4 regions of the Actinoplanes sp. CA-252034 genome follow, and region 1 is predicted to be linked to each of the others. Evidence: riboswitches for the same ligand, from Rfam matches in the RefSeq annotation. Region 1 holds a riboswitch; each other region holds the start of a gene.

Region 1 (2,191 bases):
AGGCGCTGCTGGTCGATCGGGCGCAGCTGCTCACGCTGACCGCGCCGGAGCTGACCGTGCTGGTCGGCGGCCTGCGCGTGCTGGGCGCGAACACCGCCGGCTCGAAGCACGGCGTGTTCACCGAGACGCCGGGCGTGCTGACGAACGACTTCTTCGTCAACCTGCTCGACTTCGGCACCACCTGGTCGGCCACCGACTCCGACGGCGAGACCTTCGAGGGCCGCGACCGTCGGACCGGCGAGGTCAAGTGGACCGCCACCCGGGCCGACCTGATCTTCGGGTCGAACTCGATCCTGCGCGCGCAGGCCGAGGTCTACGGCAGCGACGACGCCAGGGAGAAGCTGGTCACCGACTTCGTCGCGGCGTGGGTCAAGGTCGCGAACCTGGACCGCTTCGACCTGGCCTGATCGGCCACGTTTTCGGCCGTTGCCCGGGTCGGCCGCACCGACCCGGGCAACCCCGGCTGGTACCCTCAGCATCGTCGGGCTCGTAGCTCAGTGGATAGAGCAACCGCCTCCTAAGCGGTAGGTCGCGCGTTCAAATCGCGCCGGGCCCACTCTCACAACTTCAAGCGCTGCCCCACCCGCAGGTGGTGCGGGCTGCGCAGCACGTCCGAGTTCATGCGGTAAAGCGCTCGCCAGCCGCCCCGCACGTCGTTGCGTGCCGCGATCCGCGCCAGGGTGTCCCCGCGCCGCACCACGTAACTTCCCGACGACCGGTTCACCCGGTGCGCCTTGCGGACACCCCCACGCGACGCCGCGGTGAAGGCGTGCCGACGTCCGCACGTCGGCCACGCACCGATGCCCTGCCCGCGTACCACGCGTTCGGCGACGCGGATCTGTTCCGACCGACTGGCCCGGTTGGCGGTGGACGCGTACTTCGTCCCGCCGTAGGCGCGCCAGGTGCTCCGGCTGAACTGAAGGCCCCCGTAGTAGCCGTTTCCGGTGTTGATACCCCAGTTGCCCCCGGATTCGCAGTGCGCGATGGCGTCCCAGTTGATGTCGGCATTCGCGGGCCCCGCCAGGGCCACGCTGCCGGCGAGACCGGCGGCCATCAGGCCGATCGCGCGATGGAGTTGTTTTCCGATGTGAGCCATGAGCTTGTCCTCCACGCCTACGAGGTCAGCTGTCGGGTTCGGGCAGAGGTGCCCGGCCGCGGTGGCGGCTTCACCCCGAGGCGCCGTAGCGCCGAGGAACTCTTGGGTCCCCCGCTCCATGCCTGTGGTGTCGTCGAACCGTGGTCGGCGGCTGGACTCGGCGTTCCGGCCACGGTGCCCGCCCTCTTGCGGACTATCGATTTCGCCGCGCTGCTGGTGGGTTATGCGATACGCGGCAATGGAGTTGTAGGTCACAAATTAGCTGCTTTGATCTTCCTTTGTGTGGCTAACGTGCCGATCTCGGCGTGGCGCAACAGGTGCGCACACTCCACCAAGGGTGCACAATCGGCAGCCATGAGCGATCAACAGCGCGAATTCGACGTGATCGTCTACGGCGCCTCGGGTTTCGTCGGCGCGCTGGTGGCGCGCTATCTCGCCGAGCACGCGCCGGAGGGCGCACGACTCGCGCTGGGCGGTCGCTCCGCGGCGAAACTGGAGGGTCTCGGCCTCGGCCTGCCCGTCGTCGTCGCCGACGCGGACGACACGGAAGCCCTGACCACGATGGCCGGCCGCGCGCGAGTCGTGGTGACCACCGTGGGGCCTTATGCGAAGTACGGCAGGGCACTTGCCCGCGCATGTGCCGAAAACGGCACCGACTACGTGGACCTCACCGGTGAGGTGCTCTTCGCCCGGGACAGCATCGACGAGAACCACGAGACCGCACGGCGCACCGGAGCACGGATCGTGCACTCCTGCGGCTTCGATTCGATTCCGTCCGATATCGGCGTGCACGTCCTGCACGAGCAGGTCAGCCGCGACGGCGCCGGCGAGCTCACCGACACCACACTCGTGGTGACCAGCATGCGCGGCGGAGTCAGCGGCGGCACCATCGACTCGATGCGTCACCAGGTCGACGTGATGAAGAAGGACACCCGGCTGCGCAAGATCGGGGCCAGCCCGTACTCTCTGAGCCCGGACCGCAGCGCCGAGCCGGACCTCGGCCGTCAACCCGACATGCTCACCCTTCCCGGATCCGAGGTGGACCCCAGCGTCCGCGGGCACCTCGCGCCGTTCGTGATGGCGTCCTACAACACC
Region 2 (2,191 bases), 1.2 Mb from region 1:
GTAGACGTAGCCGTTGCCGGCGTAGATGCCCGCGTGGTAGCCGTACGACCCGTTGCGGAAGATGATCAGGTCACCGACCTGCTTCTTGCCCTTCGCGACGGACTTGCCGTACTTCTGCTGCGTGTTCGCCTTGTGAGGCAGGCTCTTACCGGCCGCCTTCTTGTAGACGTACTTGGTGAAGCCCGAGCAGTCGAAGCGCTTGGGGCCGGACGCCCCGTACTTGTACAGCGCGCCCTTGTGCTTCTTGGCCTCCGCCAGCACCTTGGCACCGCTGGCCTTGACCGTCACCTTGACCTTGCTGGTGACCTTCTGGTTGTAGCCGGTCCCGGTGAAGACGGTCCGGACCCAGACGGTGCTGGTCGGCTTGGCGGTGAGCGAGACCACGCCGTTCTTGACGGTCTCCGTGTCCCAGGTGCGCCACGCGCCGTTGCTGTAGCCCTGGAGCCGCACGGTGCCCTTGGCGACCTGCTTGGTGTTGGGGTCGATCACCTTGGCGGTGACCTTGAGGGTGGAGCCCCACTTGAGGCTGCGGGTGCTCGCCGCCGACCACATCGAGGGTGTGACCTTCGGTGCCACCGCAGCGGCGGCGACCGGGGTGACGGCGGGGGTCGTGGCGGCCGCCGCGGGTGACGCGGCGATCAACTGCCCGGCACAGAGGCAGAGACCCAGGGACAGTGCGACGGTTCCGGTGCCGATGGACGCGCGGCGGCGCCGGCTCGAACTGTGTTCGTGCACGGTGAAGAGATCCCTCCGGCACGCCTGCGAGGTTAGCTGTCGGGTTCGGGCGGGAAGGTTGCCCGGCCGCGGGTGGGCGGCTTCACCCCAAGGTCCTCCCGGCGAGCCACGGAGAGCCTCCGCGGCGCCGGACGGACCGGTATTGGGTCCCCCGTCCCTGCCCCGAATGCCTTGTCTGTGTGGCTCAACTGCGGTGTCGCACCGGTCCGGCCCGGGGCAGGGCTCGGCGTGAACCGATCCGGTGCGGCCGGCGAGCGGAATGCGTCCGGCGAATCTTTGGTACCCGAGTCCGGCCATGATCGTCAGCGGGAGGAATGTCACGCTCCGTGATTGGCACATCTGTCGGTGTCCAGTTTGTTACCTCCACGAGACAATTGCTCCCACCGAAGGTAATGGGGCAGATACGCTGCGTTGAAGGTTACGGGTGAAACAGAACACACAAATAGTCCCGTCACTAACGGGCCACACGTCCGAAAAGCCCGGACCGGGGAAAACACCGGCCACATCGTGATCTTGACGGTCTGGCAACGCGTCGTAACGTTCGAGTCCGGTACCCTCGCTGGCGTGACGGACGGAATGCCTCTCATCGCCAAGGTCGCGACCTCCGTGTCGAAGACCGCGGCGGCGCTCTCCAGGGCCGCGGGCCGCGGCGACGGTTCGGTGATCGGCGGCTGGATCGGCCTCAAGATCGATCCTGACCTGCTGACCCACCTCGCGGTCGGCCGTGCCGTCGCGCTGGTCTCCGGGACCAACGGCAAGACCACGACGACCCGCCTGACCGCGGCCGCGGTCGGTGTCCTCGGCCGGGTCGCCACCAACTCGTTCGGCGCCAACATGCCGACCGGCCACACCTCGGCGCTGGCCAAGGAGGGGCACACCCCGTTCGCGGTCCTCGAGGTCGACGAGCACTACCTGGCGCAGGTCATCGACCAGACCAAGCCCAAGGTCGTGGCGCTGCTCAACCTCTCCCGCGACCAGCTCGACCGGGCGAAGGAGGTGGCGATGATGGCGCAGTTGTGGAAGACGGCCCTCGCCGGCCACCCCGAGATCCGGGTGGTCGCCAACTCCGACGACCCGATGGTGGTGTGGGCCGCGTCCGGCAGCCAGCAGATCACCTGGTTCAGCGCCGGCCAGCGATGGCTCGACGACTCGTTCGTCTGCCCGGAGAGCGGCCACCCGATCGAGCGCCAGCAGGGTGACTGGTGGTGCACCGGCTGCCCGCTGCGCCGCCCACGCCCGCAGTGGGTCGTCGAGGACGAGGGCGTGATCGACCCGCGAGGTGACTGGCACCTGGTCAAGCTGCAACTGCCCGGCAAGGTCAACATCGGCAACGCGGCGACCGCCCTGGCCGTGGCCGCCGAGTTCGGGGTCCGGCCGATCGAGGCGCTCCCCCGGCTCTCCCGGGTCGCGTCGATCGCCGGCCGCTACGCCCAGGTCGACCGGGACGGCCGCAACA
Region 3 (2,191 bases), 4.1 Mb from region 1:
CGAACAGCACGAGCGCAGCCGTCGCCACCGCGCGCCCCGGTAGATCCCACCACGGTGACCGCACCGTACCGGCGCTGGACGGGCCCTCATCGATGACCGCGACCAGCCGCCGTCCGGCCCAGATCGTCGCCATCACCAGCAGCAGTGCCCAACCCGCCGCCAGACTCTGGCCGGCGAGCACGATGTCGGCGAGCCCGGTCGCCAGCCAGGCCACTGCCAATGCGCCCGGCCACCGCCATCGGCGGCCGGCGTAGGCGAAGACGACCGCGAAGACCGCCAGCGACACCAGGCCCAGCAGTGAAGCCGCGGCCGCCCGGGCGCCGAACGCCACACCGTGCTCCACCGAGATGATCAGCAGGATCGGACCGGCCACGATCGGGAACGCCACCAGCACACCCGTCACCCGATCGCCCCACCGGCGGCCCGCCAGCGACGACCCCACCACCAGCAGCGGAGCGAGAACGAGCTTCAACAGCAGCGTCACCGCCACACTCTAGTCAGCCGCTCCCGTCCCGGCCGCGGTGGCGTTCTCCCGCTCGGTGCCGCCGTGATCACCGCGGCGCCCGCACCCCACGAAGACGGGTGCGGACGCCGCGGCCATGTGCAACGGGGTGCCGGTGGCTCAGACCAGACGCCGGACGACGTAGCTCTTGCTCCAGATCTTCTGCTTGGAGACGGTCTTCCCGGTCCGCGGCGCCGACCACATCTTGCCGCCGCCGGCGTAGATGCCGGCGTGCGTGCCGCGCGTGCCCTTGCGGATGATGATCAGGTCACCCACGCGGGCCTTCGACTTCGCCACCGCCTTGCCGTACCGCTGCTGCAGATTGGCCTTGTGCGGCAGCTTCTTGCCGGCTGCCTTCTTGTAGACGTACATCGTGAAACCGGAGCAGTCGAACCGCTTGGGCCCGGCGGCGCCGAACTTGTACTTCTTGCCCTTGTGCCGGGCCGCCTCGCTCACGACCCGGTTGCCGGCAAGCTTCGACTTGGCGGCTGCCGAGGTGGTGGTGACGGTGGACAGGCTCACCGCCAGGGTGGTCTGCGGCAACGTCTGGACGGCGGCGACGGTCGCCACCTGCGGGGCGGCGGAGACCGACTGTGGAGTGCCGAGCCCGCCGGTGAGCAGACCGAGACCCACGGACAGGGCGAGAGTGCCGGTTCCCACGGTACGGGTGGGCCGGCTCAGGGTACTTACGCGCACGGTGAAGGAATCCCTCCGGCACGCCTGCGAGGTTAGCTGTCGGGTTCGGGCGCGAAGGATTGCCCGGCCGCACGCTGGCGGCTTCACCCCGAGGCCCTCACGTCCCGGACCGCCGCGAACGGCGTGCCGGTCGAGGACCGATGAATGGTTCCCCCGTCCCTGCCCCCGATCGCCTCATGACTCGTCATGCGGGCTCGTGCCGTCGGACCGGGGCAGGGCTCGGCGTGGTCCAGGTCGACACGACCGGCGGGCAGGTGCCCGCCGCCTCTCCTTGATAGCCCGGCCCGCGGCGGTACCGGCCCGCCTCCTCGATCACGCACCGTGACGTACGCCCGGGATCGTGTCCGTTTTGGACGCCCGTTGCGAGGTTTGTCGAAACGCCCCGCTCATGTGTGATCACACGGTGGTGGTGTGGATCTGTGAAGGGGAACACGGCGAAATGTGGCCGGTCGCTCTGCGTAGTCTCGACAGTGGTCGCCCGATCCGCCGCGCCGGAATGGCCGACCAGTCGGGCGGCACCGCCCCGTAGGGCAACCGACCCGCAACCTGCGGATGTCTCACCCCGCCGTCCCGCCGAACGATGAGGCAGACCCGATCGACCGCACCGGCCGGCGATGGAGCCGCGCCGACGCCGGACGGCAACCGTGAGGAGACACGTTGATGACCCGTCCCCGCAGCGGGCACGCAGCCGGGCCGGTCGCCGCGCTGGTGGCGCTGACCCTCGCCGGCGGCGTGAGTGCCGGCGCCACGCCCGCGGCCGCGGCCGTGAGCGGTCACACCGTCTCGGCGGCCGCCGCCGACATCCGGGCGGGACTCACAGCCGATGCCGCCACCACCGCCTTCCAGGACCGGCTGGACAGCGCCCTGCAACGCATGCTGGACACCGTGCTCGGCCCCGGCCGGTCGACGGTCGCCACCAACGTCGAGCTCGACCTCGACCAGGTCACGACATCCAGCACCACCTACACCCGTGATGCGTCCGCCGGTGCCCTG
Region 4 (2,191 bases), 4.3 Mb from region 1:
GGCGTGGTGTCGCTGACACTGCTGGCCGGGTTCGTGGCCCGGCAGGCGACCGCCGCCGACCCGCTGATGCCGCTGCGGATCCTCCGGTCCCGCAACGTCACCGGGGCCAACCTGGCGCAGATGCTGGCACTGTCCGGCATGTTCGCCTTCCAGATCCTGGTCGCGCTGTACATGCAGAGGGTGCTCGGCTACACCGCGCTGGAGACGGGGCTCGCGATGCTTCCGGCGGCGGTCGGGATCGGGGCCGTGTCGCTGTTCGTGTCGGCACGGGTCAATGCCCGGTTCGGCGCCCGCACGGTGCTGATCGCCGGGCTCGTGCTGCTGATCGCGGCGATGGGGCTGCTGACCCGGATCCCGGTACGGGCCGACTACGTCACCGACCTGCTGCCGGTGATGCTGCTGATCTCCGGCGGCGGGCTGGTCCTGCCGGCGCTGGCCACCCTCGGCATGTCCGGGGCACGGGACAGCGACGCCGGACTCGCGTCGGGACTGTTCAACACCACCCAGCAGGTCGGCATGGCGATCGGCGTCGCGGTGCTGTCGACCCTGGCGGCGTCGCGCACCGGCGGGCTGCTCGCGGCCGGGAGCACGCCGGCGGAGGCGCTGACCGGCGGCTACCGGCTGGCCTTCGCCACCTCGGCGGGACTGCTGGCCACCGGCCTGCTGGTCGCCGTGGCCGTTCTGCGGCAGCCGCGGGCCACCGCTGCGCTGCAGCCGGTCCGGCCCTGACGCCACGTCCGACTCGAGGCGGCGGACCGCGCCGGGGTGGTGCCGCGCAGTCCAACGACTGCGTGACGCCACCCCAGCACGGTCCCGACGCGCAGTGTCCCGACGCGCACGGTCCCGACGCGACGGTCAGAGGCGGATGCGCTGCCCCGGGAAGATCAGGGCGGGGCCGCGGAGCTTGTCCTTGTTGAGCGCGTAGAGCGTACGCCAACCGCCCTTGACCTTGTATTTCCGCGCGATCGCGGCGAGCGTGTCACCGGAACGGATCACGTAGGTCTTGCCGGTCGCCTTGACCGACGTCTTCTTGGCCTTCTTCTTCGAGGTCGCCGTCGTCGCCTTGTAGACGCCGGACTTCTTACCGCAGGTCGGCCACGGGCTCAGGCCACGCTTGGCGTAGAGCTTGTTGGCGATGGCGATCTGCTCGGCCTTGGTGGCCTTGTCGGCGGTCGCGGCATACTTGCCACCGCCGTTCGACTTCCACGTGCTGCGGCTGAACTGCAGGCCGCCGTGATACCCGTTGCCGGTGTTGATGTGCCACCTGCCGCCGGACTCGCACTTGGCGACGACATCCCAGTTGACCTGGCGCGCGGCCTGAGCCGGAGTGGCCGGGCCGAGCAGGACGCCGGCTCCGGTGACTCCGGCGGTTGCCAGAACCAGGGCAAGGCGAACTCGTCTACTACCGATCCGAGACATGGAGATCCTCCACGCCTGCGAGGTGAGCTGTCGGATTCGGGCACGGATCGTTCTCGACCTGCCTGGAGTCTCACCTCTCAGGCGATCAGGGCGACGGCGTCCGCCGTCGTGAACGATCCTCGCTGGCCCGGCCGCGTGCACACGGCTTCACCCCTAGGCGCGCATCCCGCGCGCCGTGAAGATTGGGTCCCCCGCTCCTGCCCTCCTATCGAGTCTGTGGACGGGGGCAGGACTCGGCGGTCCGTCCACAGTGCCCGCAACGCGGGACTGCCCGACGGTAACCACGTCGATGGGCTCGGAGCCAACCCGATCGCCCTTCAGAGTGACGTTCTTCTCAGTATTTGCCCACTTTGATCTTCATTGTGGACGGGAATTTCCGACACTGGGCTTATACCTGTTTCATCCTGTTTTTTCGTGGCTCAACGGGACGGGCTGTCGGCTTTCATCGGGTCACCCGGCGGGCCACAAAGCTTCCCATTACCCGCTTTTCGGGCCGGTCATCGATGCTCGGGAGGTTTGCCGGGCCGTGAAGCGGGTCAGCGGACGCCGGCCACCAGGGAGTAGACGCCTGCCGGGTAGCCGGTGACGGGGGTGGCGGTGGCCAGGCCGCGCCGCCGGGCCAGCCAGATGATCACTGCGGCGAAGCCGAGAAGGAGCGGGACGTCCACGGCGAAGCCCTGCCACGGCATGTCGGCCGCGGTCTCGTCGATCGTGAGCTGGCCGAACGCGGCCGCCACCAGGGTGCCGAGCAGGTTGTTCATGACATGCAGGG

What was found. A riboswitch is a leader RNA that binds a small molecule or an ion and turns the genes downstream of it on or off. The one in region 1 is predicted to bind cyclic di-AMP.
Region 2: it holds a riboswitch for cyclic di-AMP, as region 1 does, so the genes downstream of both, ACQPZW_RS08160 (C40 family peptidase) here and ACQPZW_RS02460 (transglycosylase family protein) in region 1, are expected to answer to the same signal.
Region 3: it holds a riboswitch for cyclic di-AMP, as region 1 does, so the genes downstream of both, ACQPZW_RS21030 (C40 family peptidase) here and ACQPZW_RS02460 (transglycosylase family protein) in region 1, are expected to answer to the same signal.
Region 4: it holds a riboswitch for cyclic di-AMP, as region 1 does, so the genes downstream of both, ACQPZW_RS32075 (transglycosylase family protein) here and ACQPZW_RS02460 (transglycosylase family protein) in region 1, are expected to answer to the same signal.

Annotation. Positions count from the first base shown of each region.
Region 1 is NZ_CP191846.1:531,035-533,225, reverse strand. It holds gene katG (catalase/peroxidase HPI) at 1-407, shown strand, start outside; tRNA gene ACQPZW_RS02465 (tRNA-Arg) at 484-556, shown strand; gene ACQPZW_RS02460 (transglycosylase family protein) at 560-1,111, opposite strand; cyclic di-AMP (ydaO/yuaA leader) riboswitch at 1,096-1,242, opposite strand; gene ACQPZW_RS02455 (saccharopine dehydrogenase family protein) at 1,451-2,191, shown strand, end outside.
Region 2 is NZ_CP191846.1:1,751,532-1,753,722, reverse strand. It holds gene ACQPZW_RS08160 (C40 family peptidase) at 1-735, opposite strand, end outside; cyclic di-AMP (ydaO/yuaA leader) riboswitch at 742-916, opposite strand; gene ACQPZW_RS08155 (MurT ligase domain-containing protein) at 1,312-2,191, shown strand, end outside.
Region 3 is NZ_CP191846.1:4,631,195-4,633,385, forward strand. It holds gene ACQPZW_RS21025 (hypothetical protein) at 1-484, opposite strand, end outside; gene ACQPZW_RS21030 (C40 family peptidase) at 623-1,198, opposite strand; cyclic di-AMP (ydaO/yuaA leader) riboswitch at 1,205-1,383, opposite strand; gene ACQPZW_RS21035 (flagellar M-ring protein FliF C-terminal domain-containing protein) at 1,859-2,191, shown strand, end outside.
Region 4 is NZ_CP191846.1:7,039,568-7,041,758, forward strand. It holds gene ACQPZW_RS32070 (MFS transporter) at 1-729, shown strand, start outside; gene ACQPZW_RS32075 (transglycosylase family protein) at 856-1,419, opposite strand; cyclic di-AMP (ydaO/yuaA leader) riboswitch at 1,422-1,668, opposite strand; gene ACQPZW_RS32080 (lysostaphin resistance A-like protein) at 1,956-2,191, opposite strand, start outside.